Regions from separate parts of the Sporosarcina sp. SG10008 genome, predicted to be linked through region 3. Evidence: riboswitches for the same ligand, from Rfam matches in the RefSeq annotation. Region 3 holds a riboswitch; each other region holds the start of a gene.

Region 1 (8,137 bases), 1.2 Mb from region 3:
CGGTGGGTCAATGAAGAACGGACGGAGATAATGGCAATGTGGGCATACGATAATAGGGCTCATTATGAGACAGTGGACGCTAGCATTCGGGCATCGGAAATGCATGCTGAAGCGCAAAATTATCGGAAATCATTAGCTCCATTATTTATTTCATCAAATGAAGACTTTTTCACTTCGACGGGGAATTATGGACAATCTAGACAAATTATTGTTGTAAATGGCTACATTGTCAATGAGGAAGGACATGTATTACTTGTACGGAACAATCACCGAAATGATACATATGAAATGCCGGGTGGGCGACTTGAGCTTGGTGAAACCTTGAAAGAGGCGGTTAAACGGGAAGTACTAGAAGAAACAGGTATCCACGCAGAAATTGGTGATATGACAGGAGTTTATCAAGATATCACGTTAGGCGTCATCTGTATGGTTTTTCGTGGAAGAGCGATGTCAGGCGTACCAGCTGCACAACCTCCTGAAACGATTGACGTACAATTTGTTGACTTTGATAAAGAGCAAGTAGGAGACTGGATAAAACGCCCGCAATTTGCATCTAGTGTGGATGATGCTCGAAATAGCGATACGATTGTTTATGAAAGTTATGAAGTGAGACCGTATAGATTGATTGAGCGCTCATGAATAATCTTACTTGGGTTGGAAGTGAAAAGGACTTTGTCGATGAACGAGATGTACGATGGATTAATCGTGTAGCGGTTGGTAGATTTGGAGGTAATTCTTCAGCGGGACAAACCAAGAATGAAGATGGCTGCGTTATTTGGCAAAATGAGGATTGGGAATTAGCGGCTATTTTGGATGCACATAAAAGTGCTGAAAGTGCGGAACTTGTTGTACAAACACTCGGGCAGCATAAAGAAAAATTGGTAGAGATTTTAGATATGAAAGGTCCTCCACGATTTAAACGTTTGGAAATGAAGTTACTTGAAATTTTTCAATCTGAACAATTTTTGAATGAATGCAGATGTGCCATGGGAGAAACGGCTTGTCTTATCGTTGTCAGGAAAGCTAATTACGTTTGGTGGTTTTCGGTTGGAGATTGTTTAGTATATCTGTTCCATTCGGAATTAATTGCCCTAAATCAGTTTCAACTTAACCAAAGGCAATTCTTTGAATGGATTGGTCAAGTGAATACGTTTGAGCAAGCAGTACCATGCTACACGTCAGGGACAAGGGAAATGAGAAAAGGGAACAATCTTATTTTTTTGACGACTGATGGTTTAGTGGAATGCCCGGGGGAACCTTTTTTGGATCCGTCAGATCTCGTTGCCGTGCTGAATGAAAAAGAACTTGATAAAGGGATTTCGCAGTTATTGATGGAAATCGAAAGACAAAATGTACGAGACAGTACGACAATTATCGCATGGAATGTGGAAGTAGAAAAGGAAGGTAGCATCCCGAGCGATTATCTCGGATGAAGGAAAAATGACGGGAGGAATTAGATATGGAAGCATCTGAATTAATTGAAATCAAAACCCTTTATTATAACTTAATTCTTGCATGGAATAATCGCGATGCTAAGAGCATGGCTGATCAATTTACAGAGCAAGGCGAATTGATTGGATTTGACGGAAGTCAAGAAATTGGGCGAAATACTATTTTTGCACATTTAGAACCGATATTTGCAGATCATCCAACACCTCCATTTATCAATGTCGTTAAAGATGTGTACTTTCTGAGTGCTGAAGTTGCGATGTTGCGTGCAATCGTCGGGATGATACCTCCGGGCGGAACAGAACTTGACCCAAATTTGAATGCTCATCAAACACTGATTGCAGTAAAAGAAAAGGATGGATGGAAAATAAAACTTTTCCAAAATACACCGGCCCAATTTCACGGAAGATCTGACTTGGTCGAGCGGATGACCAAAGAATTGAAGCGAGTATCTGATGTAGGCTGAAAAAAGTGCCCCGCACCAAGATAATACCAGTGCGGGGAGTGTTTTAGTTACTGTTCATGACAAAGGTAATCATTTTCTCTTCTTTTCATTTGAGTTCATTCGTTCGCGTTTTGGTTTCAGGGAACGGAGTTCAGCAAACTCGCGGGCTATTTCTTCATTCATGTCGCCCGGTTTTATTTTTTGGTTTTTCGGCGTTTGTGGTAAAGACCGTGCATTATTTCCGCCAGTTTTATTGTCATCTCTTCCCATAGTAACAACTCCTTTCATTTTTTCAGTGCCACGTTAATATGGCTTTCTAAAGAAATATTATTCAGCAGTTTTCATGCTGAATTAATGTGGAAATTAAAATAAAAATGTTTGTTTTGATTATTATCGTCAAAAAAGACGGTTTACAATAGTAGTTTTAATAGTATAATAGTAAATAATTGAATATTCTTATCAAGAGAAGCTGAGGGATATGGCCCTGTGAAGCTTCAGCAACCTCTGACTTAGTCAGGAAGGTGCTACCTCCAACAAGATTTTTTCTTGAGAGATAAGAACAGAGTGCCCAAATTAAACCCTCTTTTCTTGTCTTATAGAAAAGAGGGTTTTTTATATTGAATCATTTGATTCAAACCAAAGTGAAAAGGGAGAGACGACACATGCCGATTAATGTACCGAAACAATTACCAGCAGGAGAACTATTGAAGAAGGAAAAAATATTTGTGATGGATGAAGAACGCGCAACGTCCCAAGATATACGTCCTATGAACATCGCCATTTTAAACTTAATGCCTGAAAAAGAAAGAACAGAGTTGCAACTGCTACGTCTATTAGGGAATACACCACTACAAGTAAATGTTACATTTTTGAACACAGCAACTCATGATTCTAAAAACGTTAGTAAAACGCATTTAAACGCATTTTATACAACATTTGAACATGTGAAACATCGTCGTTTCGATGGACTGATTATTACGGGTGCCCCGATTGAGCATTTAGAATTTGAAGACGTTAATTACTGGAAAGAAATAACGGAGATTATGGAATGGTCAAAAGAAAATGTAACCTCTGTTTTACATATTTGTTGGGGTGCCCAAGCAGCACTCTATCATCATTATGGAATCCGGAAATTTGAATTGCCGAAAAAATGCTCAGGCGTTTTTACGCATCGACTATCCGACCCAACGATTAACCTTGCACGTGGCTTTAATGACGAATTTAAAGCGCCACATTCACGTTATACATCCGTTTCAACAGAGGAAATAAAAAATGATCCCCGTCTACACTTGCTTGCCAAATCAGAGGAAGCAGGGGCATTCATCGTCATTTCTAAAGATAACAAACATATTATGATCACAGGTCATTTGGAATACGATGCGGATACGTTGGCGGAGGAATATGCACGTGATTTGCAAAAAGGAGTTGGTATTGATATCCCGGAAAATTATTTTCCGAATGATGATCCAAGCAAAGAGCCGTTGAATACATGGCGTTCCCATACGCATCTACTCTTCTCCAACTGGCTAAATTATTATGTGTATCAAGAAACACCTTATGAATGGGAATAACTAGTTAATGACAAATGTATCAATTAAACCACGTCTGTAGATTAACCATTTATTTGCATAAAACACTGGTGAGTAGGGCTTGATGACCTTCATTTTCACTGCATTATTTTCGGCCCGCTTTCGACTAACTATTCATGACAGATTTACTGAGGGGTCCGAGTGTGGCTAGAAGTGACTCCGTCACTTCTAGCCACACTCTTTTTAGTAATACTATTGCGAATAGTTGCCTGTCGCGTTCCTACACTATTCAAGTGGAAAATGCAGTTGTTTTGGAAGAATAGAATAGATGACATTCTATGAAGGGTGTAAGTGCCCGAAGATGCAATTTCGGGCACTCTTGGACGATGTACAATGCGATCCTTTCTTACTTTTAGCAAAGATTATACATCTAATCATGTGATACCTTATAGCAAGTGCCACTTCTTTACTAAAAAAAGAAAAAACCATATAGAAAGCTTCAGCCGCCAAAATTGCATCTTTGGCGGCTTTTCTCCGACTTGGATGTCAGCTATTCTTTTATCAAAAAAAGCATAAGCACTACAAGTACTTTTGCATCCAGACATCCCGCTTATTGATATAGAAGTCATTCAATCCGAAGCAATCCAAAAATGCAACTATACAAGTAGCGCCCGGAAGGTAATTATGTTATTCACTGGTTAGTTTTGGTTAATCAACAGGTCTGCAATTAACCAAACCAGAAAATGACTGCTTACTATTTTGCAAAAAACTCTAGATTCCTGGCGTATAGGTGCTTTTTTAAAGAAAGTGGTTAATCATCAGACGTGACTCAATGACCCTTTTGTCGTGAATTGCATAAGCTAATACGACGAGGGGGTAAGTGAGATGGGGTTGTTTATTAACAAAAATGGGCACCCGGATGTTTTTAAAAATAATGCAGACGTTTTAGGGAGGAACCAAGAACACTATAAAATAGATCCGATAGCGGAATGGATGAAGGAACATAGGGAAGCGTCTCATTCGGTTGGTGAACAGTTCAATATCATGGAAACCTTACTAAAGCAACAGAAAAACACACAATCCAATCAATTGAAATCAATCCATAATCGTTTGAATGAAATCAAGGAAAGTGATTTCCGACATGAAAAGTTTGGAAAAGATGTTATGAAGTCTTTAAAAAAAGTAGAAACTAAAAACGAAATGTTACAACGTACGTTGATACATGAGCGAATAATGAATCGAGAATTCATCGGGAAAGTGAATGAGGTCAGCCAGTCAAATGAAGAAATTGTCAATAGTATAGAAATGCTGACTTCTGCAAATGAGGAAATTGTAGTCAAAATGAATGAACAATTAGATTATCAAAAGTTGTTGTCAGAGCAACTATTGAAACAAGAAGATATACAAAAAGACGTGATCAGCAGGCTGGACAACCAAGAAGGATTGCTAGGGAAAGTGATAAGGCAACTGGATTATCTACGCTCAGTCCTATACGAGCGAACCAACTTTTTATCAGAGAAAATAGAAGGTAGTTACAGCATGACGTCTTCGTATCTATCCAAATTATTGACCAGATCGGATCCAGTTTCGGCACGTTTTATGTTGAGCCAAAAGCAGGAAGAAAAAGAGGAGAACGTTGATTGAAAGGTATGGCTATTTAATGATGGAAAACATCATTACAATTAAGCAAGCCTCAAGTACAAATCATATACCTAGGAACTGCTTAATTGTCTTTTCAGTTATGGGCTTAGGGATTCAGCACATATTAGCCATCCTTGAATAGAATGTTAAGGACAACGGGATAATCGAATTGGAGGAGATTGGGTGACGAATCGGAATCGACAAAATCAAAACCAACATTGGCATGAACATTATCAGAACCCACAATACCGGAGGATTACAATAAATCAGGCGATGGCCATTGCATTAGAGCGGGTTCCAGGCCAGGTCGTAAAAGCGGAATTAGATTACGACGATGGAATGCTGGTATATGAAATTGACGTAAGAACGGCAGAAGGTCATAAGTATGAAGTTAAAATTGATGCGAATACAGGTGCAGTCCTCAGAGTGAAACTAGATTAATGAAACTATATGTGAAAAGCCACGAATGGTAACTGATACCATTCGCGGCTTTTCTTTTTTTGATGTTTAGGAAATTATGAAATCTCGTACTGTGGATAAGTTGTAACTTAGTGATTTTACGTCTAGACTCCAGCGCCTAGCCCCTGGAACTGTACGACATGGGTCATGCAACTATTGAAAAGGAAATCGTGATCCTAAGCTGCCTTCCTCTGTCGCTTCTAACCTATAGGTCCACCGGGAGGGATTGAACTACATCCCTCCTACTTGTTTGGGCTGGGCATGCGTTTGCGATTTAGTCCATGAAACAGATTAGAAACCCTTTTGCTACTATCACAACTCGAGATTGTTATTACTTTCCAAGGTCTTCGGATTCCATAATTGCATCGACTTTTGCAATTGCATCCGCTTCATCTTCACCATCCGCCGCAATTGTAATGGTAGTGCCTGAAGCTACTCCAAGTGACATAACACCTAAAATGGATTTCAGATTTACTTTTTTACCGACGTATTCCAGTGTAATATCCGATTTGAAAGAACTGACCGCACTAACGAGAGCGGATGTTGGACGGGCATGTAAACCAGCAGTACCTAAAATGGTGTATTGTTTTTCTATCAATGTGTATTCCTCCTAATTGTTAGTATCAATTACTGTATTATAAAAGTTGGTGACTGACTATGGAAGATTATGATTGATTATGAAAGGGATTTCAAGTAATATGAGTTTACAGCTAATTAGAGGTGGTGTTCATATGTTGACAAATGAACGATATGAATTGATTTTGAATTTATTGACTGAGAAAAAGACAGTTAAAATTCAAGAGTTAGTCGATGCGACATCCGCGTCAGAGTCAACAATTCGCAGGGATTTGAACGATCTCGAAGACTTAAATAAATTGGATCGTATCCATGGAGGCGCTACAATAAGCGAGCGAATCACAAAAGAACTTAGTATTTCGGATAAAGCATCCAAAAACCTTCAAGAGAAGATTCAGCTTGCTACTTATGCCGCTTCTTTTGTCCAAGATGGGGATTGTATTTTTCTTGATGCAGGGACTACCACTTTGCAGATGATTCCTTATTTAAAGAATAAAAAAGTGACCGTTGTGACGAATGGATTGACACATGTTGATTCATTGATGGAATACGAAATAACGACTTATTTGACGGGTGGCTATATAAAATCCCGCACACGTGCCCTTGTGGGACCTCAAACAATCCAGACGCTTGGCGACTATCAGTTTGACAAATGCTTTCTTGGCGTCAACGGATTCCATTTGGAAATCGGCTATACAACGCCAGATCCAGAAGAAGCCGCTGTTAAAAGGCTTGCTTCTACACTCTCGAGAAAAACATATGTCGTGACGGATCATTCAAAATATAACAAAGTAAGTTTTGCTACTATTATGCCACTCGATAAAGCCGTATTGATAGTAAGTGATTTCGAAAAACAAGCTATCAACTTATTGGAGCAAAAAACAACAGTAAAGGTGGGGAAATCATGATTTATACGTGCACAATCACACCCTCGCTTGATTATACTACCTATTTACCCGAATTCAGGAGCGGTAAACTGAACCGTTCTAAAGATGTATATTACTATCCCGGGGGAAAGGGAATAAACGTGTCACGTGTGTTAAGCCGATTAGAAGTTAGCAACATCGCTTTAGGTTTTGTAGGTGGGTTCACAGGTGACTATATTCAACAATCTCTACAGTCAGAAGGGGTTCATACGGACTTTATCCAAACTGAAGAAATTACGCGCATCAATGTGAAAATCAAAGCCGATAAAGAAACAGAGTTAAATGGTCCTGGTCCTGATATAACACTAGAACAGCAACAGCAATTGATGGCGAAAGTGCAGAACATGGAAAAAGGTGATTGGTTCGTTCTTGCAGGCCGTCTTCCTGAATCAATAGCGAAAACTTTTTTCGAGGATATCGCAACTATCTGCAATGACAATGGCGTACATTTCGTTCTTGATACATCGGGTCCTGCATTAAAAGGATTGATTGACATGAAGCCATTTCTTATTAAACCAAACGAACAGGAGCTTGGTGAATTGTTCGATACGGTAATAGAAAACAAACAGCAAGCACACCATTACGCTAAGAAACTTATTGAAAAAGGCGTCGAACATGTCATCGTTTCCATGGGGGGGGAAGGGGCACTGCTCGTTACGAAAGAGGTTGCTGTTTTTGCGGAAGCGCCAAAAGGGAAAGTTGTGAATACGGTGGGGGCTGGTGATTCACTTGTATCCGGGTTTCTTGCATCCTTCACGAAAGAGGGGGATCCAGTTAAGGCATTCCGATCGGGTGTTGCAAGCGGAAGTGCAACAGCTTTTAGAGTGGATCTTTGTGAGAAAAAAGATGTACTAGCATTGCTGGACCAAGTATTGATTAGTTCATTAGATAAGGGGGATGTGAAATGATGAAAATCACACAATTATTAACTGAAGCTACAATTATTTTGGATGTGAAAGCTACATCTAAACAGGATGTATTGACAGAACTGATAAATCAGTTCGATCGTGCAGGAAATTTGAATAATACAGGGGCATTTACACAAGATATTTTGGCCCGAGAAGAGCAAGGGACGACGGGAATCGGCGATGGAATTGCGATTCCACATGCGA
Region 2 (8,137 bases), 490 kb from region 3:
CTTGGCTAATCATCAGAGGGCTGAAAACACTGCATTTAAGAATGAAACAGCATGATGAAAACGCGAAAATAATCGTCAATTATTTGAAAGATGAACCACTTGTTACGGACGTTCTCTATCCAGGAAAAGGTGGAATGCTATCATTTCGGCTGAACGATAGTGAATCGGTCGGGCCATTCCTTGAAAATCTGCAGCTCATTACATTTGCGGAAAGTCTAGGCGGAGTGGAAAGTTTCATTACTTATCCAGCAACGCAAACCCATGCCGATATTCCTCGTGAAGAACGAATACGACGTGGCGTCTGCGACCGACTTTTACGTTTCTCTGTCGGAGTCGAGGAGGCTGACGATTTGATCGCAGATTTGAAGCAAGTGTTTGCAACTTTGAATAGCGGGGTGCTACAACGATGAGTTTGAATAAAGAACGGTTGGAAACGACTATTATCCATGCTTCGACCCGCGGAGATTACGAACAAAAAACAGGTGCTGTCAACGTTCCTATCTACTTATCTTCAACGTTCCATCAGGAAAGCTTCGATGCATTCGGGCCGTATGATTATAGCCGTTCGGGCAATCCAACGAGGGATGCGTTGGAAAAAACAATTGCCTCACTAGAAGGCGGTTCGCGCGGATTGGCCTTTGCTTCCGGAATGGCTGCCATCTCGGCTACATTTATGCTCCTTTCTTCGGGTGACCATATCGTAGTTACCCAAGATGTCTACGGCGGCACATACCGATTCGTAACCGAGGTATTACCGAAATTCGGTATCGACCATACATTTGTAGATCTAGCGAATGTAGATGAAACCGCACGTGCAATCCGTCCAAATACAAAAGTAATCTATATTGAAACACCATCCAACCCGCGTTTGGGCATTACAGATATTAAAGCGATTGTTGAACTTGCAAAATTGAATGACTGTCTGACGTTTCTCGACAACACATTCATGTCGCCACTTTACCAGCGTCCACTAGATCTTGGAGTTGATATCGTTGTTCATAGTGCTACCAAGTTTTTATCGGGGCATAGCGATATCATTGCTGGGCTAGCGGTTACAAAGGGTGAAGAACTTGGCAATCGATTGGCATTCATTCAAAACTCTTTCGGCTCTATTCTAGGCGCACAAGATTCTTACGCGTTAATTCAAGGAATTAAAACGCTAGGTGCCCGTTTAACACAGTCATCCGAATCGGCGAGTAAAATAGCCTCGTACTTGAACGACCACCCGTTAGTAGATGAGGTGTTTTATCCAGGGTTAGCAAGTCATCCAGGACACGCAATCCACTCGAAACAATCGACAAGTCCAGGCGCTGTCTTATCTTTCCGTTTGCCAAACAGAGATGCAGCAAAGGCCTTTGTTGAAAACGTTCGGATACCCGTTTTCGCAGTAAGTCTAGGCGGAGTTGAATCAATTCTCTCCTATCCTGCAACGATGTCCCATGCCGCCATGCCTAAAGAACAACGGGAGAAACGTGGTATTACCGATGGTCTGCTACGTTTTTCTGTTGGACTCGAGCATGTCGATGACTTGATTGCCGATTTTGATCAAGCCTTGATTAAAACAAGTGAAAAAGTTGCCATACCTAATTAAGTACCATTAAAGAAAACATTATTATATTGGAAAGAAGGAATTTAAATTGACAAAACCTATAGCCGAACAAACTTTGACGAAAGCACCATTTAAAGCAGATCACGTCGGGAGCTTTTTAAGACCAGAACGCCTAAAGCAGGCGCGTTTGCAAAGAGAAACCGGTGATATCACTGCCAAGGAATTACGCACAATCGAAGACGAAGAAATTACAAAGCTCGTCGAAAAGCAAAAAGAAGCTGGACTTAATTCTGTGACGGACGGAGAATTCCGCCGTAAATGGTGGCATTTTGACTTCCTTTCTGGCTTTGACGGCGTTGAGTTTTTCGAAACAGATAAAGGACTCCAATTCAATGGTGTTGTAACGAAAGCACACGGCATTAGAGTGACAGGAAAAATTGGGTTTAGCGACCATTACATGATTGAACACTTCAAGTTCCTGAAAAGTATCGCAGGTGATGCAGTCGCAAAATTCACGATTCCAAGCCCGAATATGCTGATTCACAGAGCGACATTCGAAGAAGGCATCTATGCAAATGACGAAGAGTTATTTGATGACTTGGTTACAGCCTATCAAGACGTAATTCAAGCACTGTACGATGAGGGATGTCGTTATCTTCAAATCGATGACACGTCTTGGGCTTCCTTCTTATCGGAAGAAGGAAGGGAAACATTGAAAGCGAAGGGGCAAAATCCTGACAAACTTGTACAACTATCGGCACGTGCCATCAATGAATCCATCGCGAAAAGGCCTGCCGACTTGCTCGTGACGATGCATATTTGCCGCGGCAACTTCAAATCGACCTATTTTTCTAGTGGTGGCTACGAGGATGTATCCGAAACAATTTTCGGCGGATTAGATGTTGACGGTCTTTTCCTTGAGTTTGACGACGAACGCTCCGGCAGTTTTGAACCGTTGCGCCATGTCAATCGCCCTGACCTTTTCGTCGTATTAGGCTTGATCACCTCTAAATTCGGCGAATTAGAGGCCCCTGAACAGCTTAAAGCAAGAATAGCAGAGGCCTCAAAGTATGTTCCTTTAGATCAACTATGCTTAAGCCCACAATGTGGCTTCGCATCAACAGAAGAAGGTAATCAGTTAACTGAAGAACAACAATGGGAAAAAGTTCGTCATGTTGTAACTATCGCGCAAGACGTTTGGCAGTAACCTTTACAAATTAAATAGGCTAATAAAACTCTTATGAAGAGCGGTGGAGGGGCTGGCCCTATGAAACCCGGCAACCATTCAACAATCATGTTGATAAGGTGCTAATTCCTGCAAAGCACTATGCTTTGGAAAATGAGAGGGTATTTTCTCTCGAATGCCTCTCTACTAACACAGTGGAGGGGCATTTTGTTTTATTAACAATAGAATTGGAAGTGTGAGAAATGAAAAAGGAAGGTTTGCAAAGATATCATACGATTTGGGGCTTGTTATTTTTAGGTTGGTTTGTTTCTTACGTTGACCGGGTTGCAACTGGGCCGATCATTACATATATGATTGAAAATGAAGTTTCTTTTTTTGCAGACGTGGCAAACCCCCATGGAATTGGCGGATTGATTGGTAGTTTATTTTTTGCCGGTTTTATGTTAATGCAATTTCCTGGTGGCTACTTTGGGGACAGGTTTGGCTATCGTGCTATTATCATTTTAAGTATTGTTTGGGCTGGAATCGCCACTTTATTAACGGGTTTGGTGGGAGGCCTTGTTGCATTTATTCTTTTCCGAGTCCTACTCGGGCTAGGCGAAGGCGTTTTTTATTCGAATGACCGCTCTTATATTGCCTATCATACACCTCCTGAAAAAGTTGGATTAGGAATGGGTGTGGCGCTTACCGGATTATCTGTTGGTCTGACAGCGGGCACACTTGGCGTCCCTTATCTTATTACAGTCGCAGAACCATTTATGGGTGAAGGGGCTTGGCGCTTTCCTTTTTTCGTGACCGGAACAATTACACTCATTATTGCACTCCTACTATTTAAATATATGAAGCCCAAAAACGATTCAAGTGCTTCTGTAGATTTAACTTCACCTGGTATTAAAGCACAGTTTGGCAAAGGCCTATTGTACATGTCCATGTACTCAGCCGTTTTTCTTGTCATAGTGATGGGCATCTATTACTTTTCCGTCAAACTAGGTCTGTCCTCTATCGCGATTGCGGTCATTCTTGTTGCACTTTGTCCGCTCTTAATACTTTATTTATACACAACGAAGAAGTCTGAAATAAAACCGTTAATAGCGAATAAGAATCTCTTCTTATTGTACTTGTTCTTTATCCCTATCATGTGGCATCTATGGTTTTACGGATTTTGGTCCGTCTCTATCGTCAAAGATTTCGGTGGCGGTGCATTAATGGCTGCCGCTTTGATTGCATCGTTTAATGGTTTGGCTGGAATCATTGGTTTTCCTCTTGGCGGCAAAATTTCTGACATAGTGGCCAATCGTCCAAATGGGCGACGTAACGTCCTTGCTGTGCTAACCGCTGTACTGACGGTAACCATTTTTATATTTGCAGTCTATGTCATGATGGGCAATAACAATCCCATCGTTATGTCTATCATTTTGTTTGTCTCCGGATTATTCTTTTTTGCATTGCAACCGGTGGCACATGCTCTGGCTTCCGATTTGACGCCCGAAAAAAGCAGAGGATCCATGTTTGGAATGCTCAATTTGATTGGAGAAATCGGAGCAGTTCTCTCACCTGTCGTCTCCGGGGTGATTCGAGATAACACCGGCAGCTGGGGCTTGCCACTTCTACTCGATGGTGCATTAATGGCGGCGGGCCTAGTTCTAGTGCTAGCCATCTCCAGTAAGGCGGTCCGCAAGAATGTTGTATCCTTGGCTTGAGAAAAGCGCAAGATGCCCTTTGAGATGCAACAGGCATAATTCAATCAAAGGAAGTAGGCAGGCTAAGATCGCGATGTTCTGCGGCAATGGCTCGTGGGGCTAGACACTATTCCAGGTGAGCTGCAACTAAATATTTGAACAACTATCTCACTTGGTTTCAAGTATTAGAAAGTAGCCAATATCAGAGAAATGAAGTCACTTTGAATGACTTGATTATCAGAGGAAATCTAACACAAAATACAGAAACCTATGATGCACCTATATATGTTGAACTAATGGTTCTATATAATCTCCAGCGAAGGCGCCTCATAGGGGTAGCCGTGCGTTGTTGAGTGGATTCTTTATGTCAACATATATAGGATTCGCACTATAAAAAGTAGTTCTTATTCAACTAACGGACCATTTAATGGAATAAACTATGTTAAAATTGAATCAATTCAAAAGCAAAAGAAAGGAGGGATTATAATATGGGCTCAACTTTGGAATTTGTGCGTATTTTACTACCCATTGTAATAGTGGGTGGAATTGCAGTATTTGTAATTCTAAGAATGAAACATAAGTATAAGAAAGGCACGCTTGGTAAGAAAAAGTCAAAAAGTGCTCAAAATTTATTAGATAGTTTAATACCATTCGGAATGATGATTGGATTCGCTATTGCTGTACTTTTAAACATATTTTCCCTAATTCCCTTACTATCTGCAATTGCTTGGGGACCTGGGATAGGTTTATTAGTTGGCTATTTTGCTTATGAAATTTATAGCAAAAAAGAAGAAATTTATTCCTAACATTTTTTCCATAAATGGGTACCTTAGTATAAGAAGGCTGTACTACGAATTAGAACTTCTGGATAATTGGAAGTTTCCCCCTATATCAACATTAAACTTTAACAGAGCCTCTTTTTCAAGAAAAAAAGGCGTGTCATCAGTAGATTAAACTGATGACACGCCTTTCTACACTGAAGATTGTATAGACACTGTCAGCCATAAAATTCTTCTGGAATTGCACCTATAGTTCTACGGTGATACAGAAGTGGTTCTTTACTTTCATTCTGAATATCTAATACTTCGCCTATTAATATCGTATGATCTCCAGCTTCAATTTGTTGCACCGTCTTACATTGTAAAACCGCAAGCGAATTTGAAAGTACTGGTAGGTTTAAATCCGATTCTTTCCAATCACATTGACTAAATCGATCAGCAACCCTGCTCGAGAATAACGTACATAACTCACTTTGATCTGCTGCCAAAATATTCACCGAAAATTTTTCAGCATCTAGAAAGTCACTATAAGTGGATACTCTTTTATCAATGGACCATAAAATTAGTAAAGGCTCTAATGATACCGATGCAAATGAATTGACCGTTAACCCCATCGGTTTTTTATCTGCATCAAATGCTGTAACGACAGTGACTCCCGTCGGATAATTCCCCATTGCTTCTTTAAAACTCGCTACCTGCTCTATCTTACTTCCCATATCAGCAACTCCCATTTTCTTATTTCACTTAAAATCATATCAAATCTATTAGAATATTTCATACTTTGTGATTCCGCACTAAATTCACTGGTACATGTTCACTCGAATCTTCCTTCTCTGTAATCTTTATAGGCCTGCATAATCTCTTCTTCTGAATTCATCACAAACGGGCCGCGAGCTACTACTTTTTCTCCGACAGGCTTACCTGCATATAACATGATATGCAGTTTCTCTTCTGCGTGAATCTTCACCTCAGTTTGTTCTTCATCTGTTCCACGTTCCAACCAGAGAACCTGCCCCTTCTTCCCCTCCACGCTTTCAATGCCAAATGTCCCTATTCCTTCTATTATATACAGAAATCCATTGTAACTGCCGGGAAGGTCCTGTGTAACAGTGGTACCGGGTTCAATGATCAATTCAACCATCGTAACAGGCACGTGATTTTTCGTATCAGCCGTAACACCTTCCGATGAACCGGAAAAGACACGTATCGTAGCGCCATCTTCATGACGGACTGACATATCTTGTGCACGCATGTTCTGGTAACGCGGTTCCGTCATTTTTTTATCACTTGGAAGATTGACCCACAGTTGCAAGGATTGAACCGTTTCCCCAACAGCCGGATCCTCTGTATGAATGATCCCTTTACCCGCTGTCATCCATTGAACGTCTCCAGGGTGTAGTTCCCCTCCCCCAGTCTTATTGTCAAAGTGTTCTAGCGTCCCATCAATGACGTACGTAACTGTTTCAATACCACGGTGCGGATGCATGCCAAATGTTCCACGCCCAAAAAAGTCTTCAGCCATCAATAGAAATGGATCGACTTCTTCCCAGTTTCCCGGTTCAATGACCAATCCTACTTTATGAGTTGGCGAGTGTTCCTGATAAACGACATCCCTTACACTTCTGATTCCCCTTGAAAAGACCGATTTATTATTCATATTAAATTCCTCCTTCTGTTTTTGGATGTATATGTTGAATTAAAAGATTCCATTGTATTCGCTACTGTGCTAAGGGGTGCCCCGTCCTAAGACAGGCTTCGGCTGCCCCTTGTAAGGCTCTTTCGCTAAGTTTAGTAAGGTGTTCATTTGTTCAGTATATATAGCTAAATTTTACCGAATAGTAATGGATCACTATATATGTTATTATGGAATAAATCTACCCGAATGTGAAGTACGCACTATAAAGTGCTATAGTATACAAAAAGATACCTATGGAGGTTATTATGGAGATAAAGCCTGAACTATGTAAAGTTGACGAAGCTTTAGGGATCTTGGTAGGTAAATGGAAACCAATTATTTTACTGCATTTAATTACTGAAGGTACTCAAAGATTTAGTGAATTAAAAAGATTGATGCCCGACATTACTCAAAAAATGTTAACCAAACAATTAAGGGAATTGGAAGATGAAGATATTATTAACCGAGTCATCTATCCGCAGGTTCCCCCGAAAGTTGAATATTCTATTTCGGAGTACGGAAAAAGCTTACAGCCCGTCTTAGCAATTATGCACGAATGGGGTACCGGACATGCCACACATATTGAAAAGAAAAGAAATAGCCAGAATACCAGCGACGCACTATAATGGATAAATCAAAAACAGACACTCTCCAGAGAGTGTCTGTTTTTGATGATCAGTAGATTACTTAAGCTTTAACTGTAGCATTTGTTTTGTTATAGAACTCAATAAAGTTAAATACTACTGAATCCAAGAAATCGATTGTAGCTTTATCAGTAAGTTCACCAGCTTCGTTCATTTTCTCATGAACTGAACCGATGTATACTTCGTTACCTGGCAGTAAGATAGGAGCTAACGCCGGATTTGACAGAATTTCTCTTAAGTGGAGTTGCGCACGGATACTTCCGAATGCTCCCATAGATGATCCTACGATGAAGCCAGGTTTGTTTTTAAGTGTGAAATCTCCACCACGTGATAACCAGTCGATTGCATTTTTCATTGCGCCTGGAATAGAGAAGTTATATTCAGGAACTGCAAATAATACAGCATCTGAATCTTTTACATTATTTTTAAAATCAACTACGTTTGCAGATGGGTTGCTTTCTATATCAATTGAAAACATATCAAGATCATTGATAAAGACAGGTGTAATGTCTAATTGATCTGCATAACGACTTCTCATATGTTCAACTATTTTTAAGTTGAATGAAGTTGAACTTGTACTACCGATAATTGCCTTAACTTTAATTGCCATGATGTAAAACTCCTC
Region 3 (8,137 bases):
GAAACAGCTGAATGGAGATTATACTGAAGGTATTACGTTCAGAGGAGTGTTGAGCAATGAGCAAGTTTCTAACAGGAATTGATCATATCCAAATTGCAGCGCCGCCCGAGTCTGAAGATAAAGCACGGAAGTTTTACGGGGAATTGCTCGGTATGGAGGAGATTCCAAAACCAGAAAACTTGAAGGGGCGCGGGGGTTGCTGGTTCCTTTGTGGCTCACAAGAAGTGCATATCGGTATTCAGCAGGATTTCATGCCTGCGAAAAAAGCGCATCCCGGTTTTACAGTGAATGCACTGGAGCAATTGAAATTACGGTTGGAAGAAGCTAATTATCCGTTTAGTGAAGAACTTCCAATCGAAGGGCGATCACGCTTTTTTACACATGATCCTTTTGGCAACCGAATTGAGTTTTTGGAATTTGAATGAAGCAATACGGAAGTTGCTCAAAATTCGTTTCATAGCGCAGCAGGATGCATAAGCTGCGTCCTGCTGTTTCAAGAATGAGGTGGTTTTCACTTATAGTTTTAGCGGTTGCCATGACAGTTTGTTGGATTGTCCTTACAGTTTCTTCGATTGCCATGACAGTTTGACGCGTTGTCCTCACAGTTTGCGCTTGCCATGACTGTTCCATGGATTGTCCTCACAGTTTGACACGTTGCCCTCACAGTTAGCGGTTGCCATGACTGTTCCACGGGTTGCCCTTACAGTTTCTTCGGTTGCCATGACAATCGTCCTAATTACCTTTGCAATCCATTACGCTTCAATAATTTCTCGCTCCTGTACATCTAGCCTCTCTAATTCATGCAACAATTCATCACGCTTTCTCGCAAGTCGGTCTTGAACCTTGCGCACATCTTGAAGCACATCGTTCAGCTTACTTTTCGCGTCTGTAATGCGGGAATGAATCATCCAATCTGAAAAAATATTATCGAAAAACAGATCTGTAAATGTAAAGATGTCACTTTTGTTCACCGTGAATGATTCAGTCGCGGCATTTTGGACATCCATCAGTTCCGTCTCAAAATGGCGGAGGGTACGTTGCGCGCGATGGACAAGATCATCGGAGCTATTAATTTCGGAGTATTTAAGAGCCGATACTAGCAAGCCACCGCCAAGGAATGTATCCCATACCGACAATCCTTCTGCCGCCCCAAGCTTCTCCAGCGCCGCATCGAGTGCCCGATTTGCCTTGTTACCTGCATCGCAGGCTTCGTCAATTTCACGCAGCATTGAACGCAGTCGTACTCTATCATCTGCTATTTTTTGTAACGTCCCATTCGCAATTGTGTCATTGAATCGAATCCAAGTCTCTTTCTCCTTCAGAAAATCCGCCCACTCTTCCTCGATATAGTCGAAGTCTGGATTTTTAATCTCTTCACGTAATCGGACCGCTTCCGCTTCCAAGTCCGTCACTACTTTTTCTGCTTCATTATAATGGAGCTCCGCATCCGCTGCTTCTGAAATCTCCTTCTCCATTTTTTCATCCCACTTGCCTGTCCACTCACTTATCTTATTCATAAAAGAAAACTTGCCAAGCTTCACTACATCCTGTTGTTCTTTTGTCAGTTTTTCATGCAAGTTATCACGTTGTATAATTGCGTCTTTAAGTTTTACCTCCGTGCCCTCAAGACGCCTTTTCACTCGGTTGCGCTCAGTACGTATCATCGTCAATCCCATTTGTCGTTCTTGTATTTCCTGTCTCATTGACTCCACCCCTTTCTCTGTTATACGAAAATAAGTGGATGAAGTTTCATTTACACATTATATTTTACCCACATGTGGATAACAATCAATGAATTTTCATGGGAATTAACTTATCCACAGCTATTTATTGATATCAATCAAGGTTTATCCACCCTTAAAGGTATATGCTAGAAGTGGAGGTGTTTCCATCATGAATAAACTGCTGTTAATTGCAATCGTTCTTATACTCCCCCTCTCCGCCTGCGGAAAAGAACCCGCAGTTTCTACACTGCCCGATCCCGTGCCTGACCAGGAAATGTTTTCATCAGAAGAAGGTTTATCACTTGTATTGGACGAAGATTCATTCGTTGGTTCGCCATCCATCATTAAGACGCTTGTACGAAATAACAGCTCATCCGATTACCAGTTGGGCGAATTTTATCATATTGAAGTAAATAAAGATGGCCAGTGGTATATTATTACGTATTCAGATGCCGTATTCTTAAAGAACCCGTCCTTCAAAGACTTTGGAAACGTGTTGTCAGCCGGCAATAAAGCACGGCAGACCTTTTCGGTCGACGCGCTCGGCGTGACACTGATTCCAGGTGAATACCGTCTTGTGAAAACATTTATTTCAATAGGCGAGCCCATGCACGAATTATCCGTTGCTGTGCCATTTACAGTGGAATAAGGAATAAACCGGAACAAAGCATATGAGCCTTGTTCCGGTTTATCAGTTTAACCCCAAACTTCCTTTGCCACGTCCACAATGAATTTCAACTTTTCCCATTGCTGCTCTTCTGTTAGCTTATTGCCGTGATGCGTTGAAGCGAATCCGCATTGCGGACTTAAGCATAGTTGTTCAAGTGGCACGTATTGTGTGGCTTCTTGAATACGCGCAATGACCGCATCCTTGTCTTCCACTTCTCCATTTTTCGAAGTAACAACACCAAGGACAACCTTCGCTCCGCCATTTGGCACATGATCCAACGGTTTAAAGTCTCCTGAACGCTCATCATCATATTCAAGGAAGAAGCCATCCACTTTTTCTTTTGCAAGAAGTGTGGGTGCAATCAGTGCGTAGCTTCCCTCAAACGCCCACGTCGATTGGTAATTTCCGCGACATAGGTGTGTTGTTACGAAAAGATCTTCAGGTTTATCTTCCAAAACGCCATTAATGACGCGTAGTGCCAAGTCGATTAGTTGTTCTCTTGAATAGGCTCCGTCGTTAAACGGGATATTCGGTGCAGAAAGCCCCGCGATATAGACATCATCCAACTGCAAGTAGCGTACACCAGCTTCGTAAAATGCTTTCAAAGCATCCTTGTATGCTTGAATAACATCGTTGGCAAATTCTTCAATGTCAGGATAAATCGTTTCATCACGAATTCCGATATTAAAGAGCTGATTCGGACTTGGAATCGTTTGTTTCGCAACGGCACGGCCGCCTACGATTTCATTAAACTCAACAAAGTCTTGAATGAATGGATGATTAGGGTCAAACGAAATCTTGCCTGTGTTTCGAACGTTATATCGTTCTGTTTCAATACCATCAAATACGTAGCCAGTCTCTGGCACATATCCTTCAATTCCGTTCAAATGCTCCAAGAAGTCTAAATGCCACCACGTACGTCTAAATTCACCGTCTGTTACAAGTTCCAAACCAACTTCAATTTGCTTATCAACAACCCGTTTAATTTCCTTTGTTTCTACTTCTCGTAATTGTTGTGCAGTAACTACGCCTTCTTTGAAGTCTTTGCGCGCTTTATGCAAATTATCTGGTCGTAGTAAACTTCCAACGTGATCCGCTCTGAATGGTGCTTGTGTTAGTGTTGTCGATTGATTTGTCATGGTATATTCCTTCTTTCTGTTTTAGGAGTAAATTACGGTTTTATTAGGTCAGGAGTGCAAATGAGCAAATCCTCTTTTTTTCTTATGGCTATTACGCGAATGAGCGGATTCTCTTGTTTTCTTACGATAGGAACGCAAATGAGCGGGCCCTTTTTCTTTTCTTACGGCAGGATCGCGAATGAGCGTACCGGGAATCCTGATGCTTTTTCCGGCTTCGGAACGATGTTAAAAATGACCGCGCCTTTTGAGGGCACTTTATCTAGGTTTGTTAATAGCTCAATTTGGTAGGTATCTTGTTCAAGAACATAATATTCGCCTAAAAGAGCTTGGTTCTTTTGAAAATCAATGGCTGAATCCGTATCGAAAGTTTCATGACCGACAGCCTTTACTTTTCTTTCATCAAATAAAAACTTCAAAGCAGCAAGGCCCCAACCCGGTATACGGTTATTCCCATCGGCATCTTTATTGCAAAATGCCTCATTATCCGGCCAGCGTTTGCCCCAATCTGTGCGTAATGCCACAAATGTACCTGCCTCAATTTGCCCGTGCTGAGCTTCAAACTTCAGAATATCTTCAACAGTTAATGTAAAATCATGGTTTGCATCAGATTCTTTCGATTTATCGATGACCACCAGCGGTAATACCAATTCTTTCAAACCCAATTCATCCAAGTATCTTGTATCACGAACGAAGTGAATTGGTGCATCAATATGTGTGCCGTACTGTCCCGCAAATTTAAAGCTCTGTGCGAAAAATCCATCATCGTGATCAAATAATGTTGTAAACTCTGCTGCATCAAATGCTGAAAAACGGGGTGAGTCAGGCCCGAAAGTATGTGTTAAATCGACCCATTCTTTCTTTTTTAATAAAGCAATTGCATTGATTAATTCATTTGACACAATAAGTCTCCCTTCATTTTTTGAAGGTAACTTTAGTCTCCAGAAGTAACAAAAGCGAAGGGCGCCCGCTTAGATGCGTCAGGCATAAGATGAAGATGCGTAGCGGCGTTCTTTGCCGCAGAGCAGCTTTAACTTATGACCCAAGCATCTGGCGCCCGGAGCCTAGACGAAACAAAAAACCACTTCTAAATTCCAAGAAGAGGTTTTGGCGAATTCGCTATTTGCTCTTCTCATCTCCAAGCAGTAAGCATTACACTTACGCTTCTGGAATTAGCACAGTACTTTAAAAGTCTGTTGCTGAGGTATCATCGGGCCAGTCCCTACACCTCTCTGGATAAGAAAGTTACGTATTTAGTTGTTAATGAGTACAATACAGTCTTCCGAATAGATTGTCAATACACAAAACATGAATTATTTAGATTATACTCGTTTTTACAATGAAACATTTTATGTGAAAAGTAGAAATGGCATTGAAATGATACGCGACACAATGTAAAAAAACCCATAACTTGCCGTGGGCTTTTTCCATAACAAATTATTTAATGTTTCATCTCACTCCGCAATTTCCGATGTTCACGGCGTGCGGGGCCTGTTTCAAATAGACTCTTTTCAGCCTCTGTTTCCGGATAAATGCCCGGCACAGGAGTAGGCTTGTTATTTTCATCCATGGCAACCATCGTTAGGAAGGATTCGGTTGTTAGTTTTGTTTCGCCTGTAAGCAGGTTCATTGAATGGACCGATACAAATACTTCCATCGATGTACGGCCAGTTGACGTGACAATTGCCTCAAGTTCAAGTACATCTCCTACACGCGCCGACGATACAAAATCGACTGAATCGATTGAAGCAGTTACAACCGCTGTTTTTGAATGTTTCATTGCCGTGATATCAGCGATTTCATCTATATACGCGAGAACTTTTCCGCCGAAAATTGTCTGCAGATGATTGGTATCTGGCGGCAATACTAGCTTCGTCTGGATTGTTCGTGATTGGCCCATTGGTCTTTTTTCTTGCATACGACAAACTCCTTTGTAGTAGAACATATTCAATTTGTGATAAAAGGAAACTTTTCCATCAATCATTCCGTATATATAGTATACACATACTGGGGGAAGATTAATGCTGAAATTTATTGATAAATACTATGAAAAAATCACCTGGTCGATTATATTACTTGGACTTATTTTATTGTTTGTAGCAAATGACTATCTATCACTCGTTTTATTTTTATATCTACTTATAAGAGCTTTAAAATCTAGGGATTCCATCCGTAAGACACTTCGGACAACGCCTCTAAGTACTATGGTTATTTATGCGATAGGTATGATTGTACTTCTTATAGCGCTGGTTTTCATCATGCTTTATTCAGGGGATTTCATAAAGGAGTATAACATTCCAGTTTTCTTGCAATACATTTACATTGCTGTTGTCCTAGTCGGTTCGATGTTTCTCTATACCTGGTTGATGGATTTTTTAATAAAAAAATGGAATAAAAAAAGGGTATCGAAGTGATGTAAAACTTCAAACCCAAAGAGGACACCCCTCATTGGAGTGTCCTCTTAAACTATTTCTGCCAACAACGCGTATACACGCTTCATCTCTTCCTGCATGGTCCACTGATCAACTGCAAGCCATCTGCAATGGATTGCATTTCCTTCAAGCCTTGTCATACCAGCTTTTAAACCTTCTTCGACCCGCAATGTTTCTTGTATTGCGCGGACGTCTACATCTGCGGCTTTCGGCGATACGAGCCAGATTGAACCGATATACATTGCAGTTTCCAGTACACCGATATCACCAAGTGCCGTTTCTTTTGGTGAGAAATGCAGAGAGTCAAAAGCAATTAATTCATCCTCGACAAAAATTTTGAAATTCGTATGGAATGATTGATAATCAAATATCTCGCCACGCTTTTCACGTCCTGGGGCAACGATTTCACCCCATAATATGGTTGCATCGCGTGCGATTCGAAGTGTCGTGTCACCTCGGAATTTTGCATCTACAAACGGAATAATTACTTCTGGCATCCATTCAAGGCGTGCCCCTTCTCCGAGTTCGATGTTAATGGTCTGTACACAAGTGTCTCCGGTATACGATGGATAGATCTTTAAAGCGGACTGCTGAACCAACCTTACGCTACTATCTGGAGCAAGCTTCACTGTAATGTCATTTCGATCCCCGGCGACCATGCCTCCAGAGGACTCCATTATGTAGACAGTCGCTGTCGGGTTTTTACCTTCGTACAGTTCACGACTCGCCTTCAATGGAGGCTGTTGGAAAACATGGGGCATCCGTGTGTAGCCTCTTCTTGGCTCAAATTCCAAGTCAAGTTTTCCGTGGTGGATGGCGCGAGACGGCTTAAGCATTTGAACCAGCGGATCCCGCACCTTCTAATAGCATATTGTGCTTGATCCAAGCGACAACTTGGTCAACATTTTTCTGTGTTCTTACATCTGTAAAAATGTATGGACGTCCGTTACGCATTTTTTTTGCGTCGCTATCCATTAGTTCAAGATCAACGCCAACGTATGGAGCAAGATCCGTTTTATTGATCAATAAAAGATCAGAACGCGTCAAAGCAGGTCCGCCTTTTCTCGGAATATCCTGACCTTCTGCAACGTCGATAACATAAATATAGCCGTCAACAAGCTCTGGGCTAAATGTAGCGGACAAGTTGTCTCCGCCGCTTTCCACGAAAATAATATCGAGGTCTTCAAAACGACTTTTCAGTTCATCAATTGCTGCGAAGTTCATAGAAGCATCTTCGCGGATAGCCGTATGTGGGCAACCTCCCGTTTCAACACCTAAAATGCGATCCGCTTCAAGTACACCGCTATTTATTAAAAATTGAGCGTCTTCACGCGTGTAAATATCGTTCGTAATGACCGCTACATTATATTCTTTGTGCATTGCACGTGTAAGTTGGTCGACGAGCGATGTTTTGCCCGATCCAACTGGTCCACCTATGCCAATACGTACTGGTTTCATTTATAAAAACTCCTTTCAATCCATCATGAAATAAATAATCTTGAGAACAAATACTCATGCTTCATAGAAGCAAGTTCAATACCTAACGCGTTATTACTAATATCGGCTTCTGTCAACGTAGCAACTAATTTAGCCGCTTCCGTCACATGTCCAATCAATTCATACGTTACTTGGACGCCAGTTGTTTGACCGAACGGCACAGCACGGACCGCATTTTGGACGAGTCCGTTAAGCGATGCAAACAAATACGTCATGACCGCATGATGCGCACTGACGCCTGTCGTAGCACTGTAAATACCATAAAGAATGGCGTAATGACCTTTAATCTCTTTTGCATCAATACGGGCTTTCCAGTCCGCAAGGAAATCATCTGTTCCGAGTGGAGATACCGTTTTAATAAACTGTCTTCCAAGTTTCACACTTGCCTCACGTGATTCCTTCGCAAGTTTGATTGCCCCGCATAATTGCTCCAAATAGAGAAGTCGCTCGATATCCTGTTCCTGAGCCGCAGCATACGCTTCTTGAATTAAAATTGCATCCCCACGCACCAGGTTTTGAAAAAGAAACGACGTACAATAAGCGACCAAATCCTCTTTCGTCCGGATCACATCTTCCTGAATATACGTCTCCATGCCATACGTCTGCGTAAAGGACCCAATCGGAAACGCGGAATCATGAATTTGAATTAATCGTAAAAGGGCAAGATCAGTGAGAGTG

The links. A riboswitch is a leader RNA that binds a small molecule or an ion and turns the genes downstream of it on or off. The one in region 3 is predicted to bind S-adenosylmethionine.
Region 1: linked by a shared signal. The riboswitch ahead of metA (homoserine O-succinyltransferase) and the one ahead of ACGLYD_RS19725 (cyclase family protein) in region 3 are both predicted to bind S-adenosylmethionine.
Region 2: linked by a shared signal. The riboswitch ahead of ACGLYD_RS22205 (MFS transporter) and the one ahead of ACGLYD_RS19725 (cyclase family protein) in region 3 are both predicted to bind S-adenosylmethionine.

Annotation. Positions count from the first base shown of each region.
Region 1 covers NZ_CP172607.1:689,284-697,420, forward strand. The annotation lists gene ACGLYD_RS03475 (NUDIX hydrolase) at 1-639, shown strand, start outside; gene ACGLYD_RS03480 (protein phosphatase 2C domain-containing protein) at 636-1,433, shown strand; gene ACGLYD_RS03485 (SgcJ/EcaC family oxidoreductase) at 1,460-1,915, shown strand; gene ACGLYD_RS03490 (hypothetical protein) at 1,985-2,164, opposite strand; SAM riboswitch class I at 2,348-2,454, shown strand; gene metA (homoserine O-succinyltransferase) at 2,557-3,465, shown strand; gene ACGLYD_RS03500 (hypothetical protein) at 4,309-5,067, shown strand; gene ACGLYD_RS03505 (PepSY domain-containing protein) at 5,248-5,505, shown strand; gene ACGLYD_RS03510 (phosphocarrier protein HPr) at 5,855-6,121, opposite strand; gene ACGLYD_RS03515 (DeoR/GlpR family DNA-binding transcription regulator) at 6,255-7,007, shown strand; gene pfkB (1-phosphofructokinase) at 7,004-7,933, shown strand; gene ACGLYD_RS03525 (fructose-specific PTS transporter subunit EIIC) at 7,933-8,137, shown strand, end outside.
Region 2 covers NZ_CP172607.1:4,685,978-4,694,114, reverse strand. The annotation lists gene ACGLYD_RS22220 (methionine biosynthesis PLP-dependent protein) at 1-410, shown strand, start outside; gene metC (cystathionine beta-lyase) at 407-1,591, shown strand; gene ACGLYD_RS22210 (5-methyltetrahydropteroyltriglutamate--homocysteine S-methyltransferase) at 1,638-2,756, shown strand; SAM riboswitch class I at 2,785-2,895, shown strand; gene ACGLYD_RS22205 (MFS transporter) at 2,978-4,435, shown strand; partial or broken gene ACGLYD_RS22200 (hypothetical protein) at 4,558-4,767, shown strand; gene ACGLYD_RS22195 (hypothetical protein) at 4,903-5,220, shown strand; gene ACGLYD_RS22190 (flavin reductase family protein) at 5,412-5,909, opposite strand; gene ACGLYD_RS22185 (pirin family protein) at 6,008-6,850, opposite strand; gene ACGLYD_RS22180 (winged helix-turn-helix transcriptional regulator) at 7,135-7,494, shown strand; gene ACGLYD_RS22175 (NADPH-dependent FMN reductase) at 7,556-8,122, opposite strand.
Region 3 covers NZ_CP172607.1:4,195,114-4,203,250, reverse strand. The annotation lists gene ACGLYD_RS19745 (VOC family protein) at 57-425, shown strand; gene ACGLYD_RS19740 (hypothetical protein) at 753-1,703, opposite strand; gene ACGLYD_RS19735 (immunoglobulin-like domain-containing protein) at 1,894-2,373, shown strand; gene ACGLYD_RS19730 (5-methyltetrahydropteroyltriglutamate--homocysteine S-methyltransferase) at 2,421-3,533, opposite strand; gene ACGLYD_RS19725 (cyclase family protein) at 3,695-4,432, opposite strand; SAM riboswitch class I at 4,660-4,773, opposite strand; gene ACGLYD_RS19720 (acyl-CoA thioesterase) at 4,972-5,448, opposite strand; gene ACGLYD_RS19715 (hypothetical protein) at 5,552-5,944, shown strand; gene ACGLYD_RS19710 (urease accessory protein UreD) at 5,992-6,756, opposite strand; gene ureG (urease accessory protein UreG) at 6,791-7,420, opposite strand; gene ACGLYD_RS19700 (urease accessory protein UreF) at 7,444-8,137, opposite strand, start outside; gene ACGLYD_RS19695 (urease accessory protein UreE) at 8,126-8,137, opposite strand, start outside.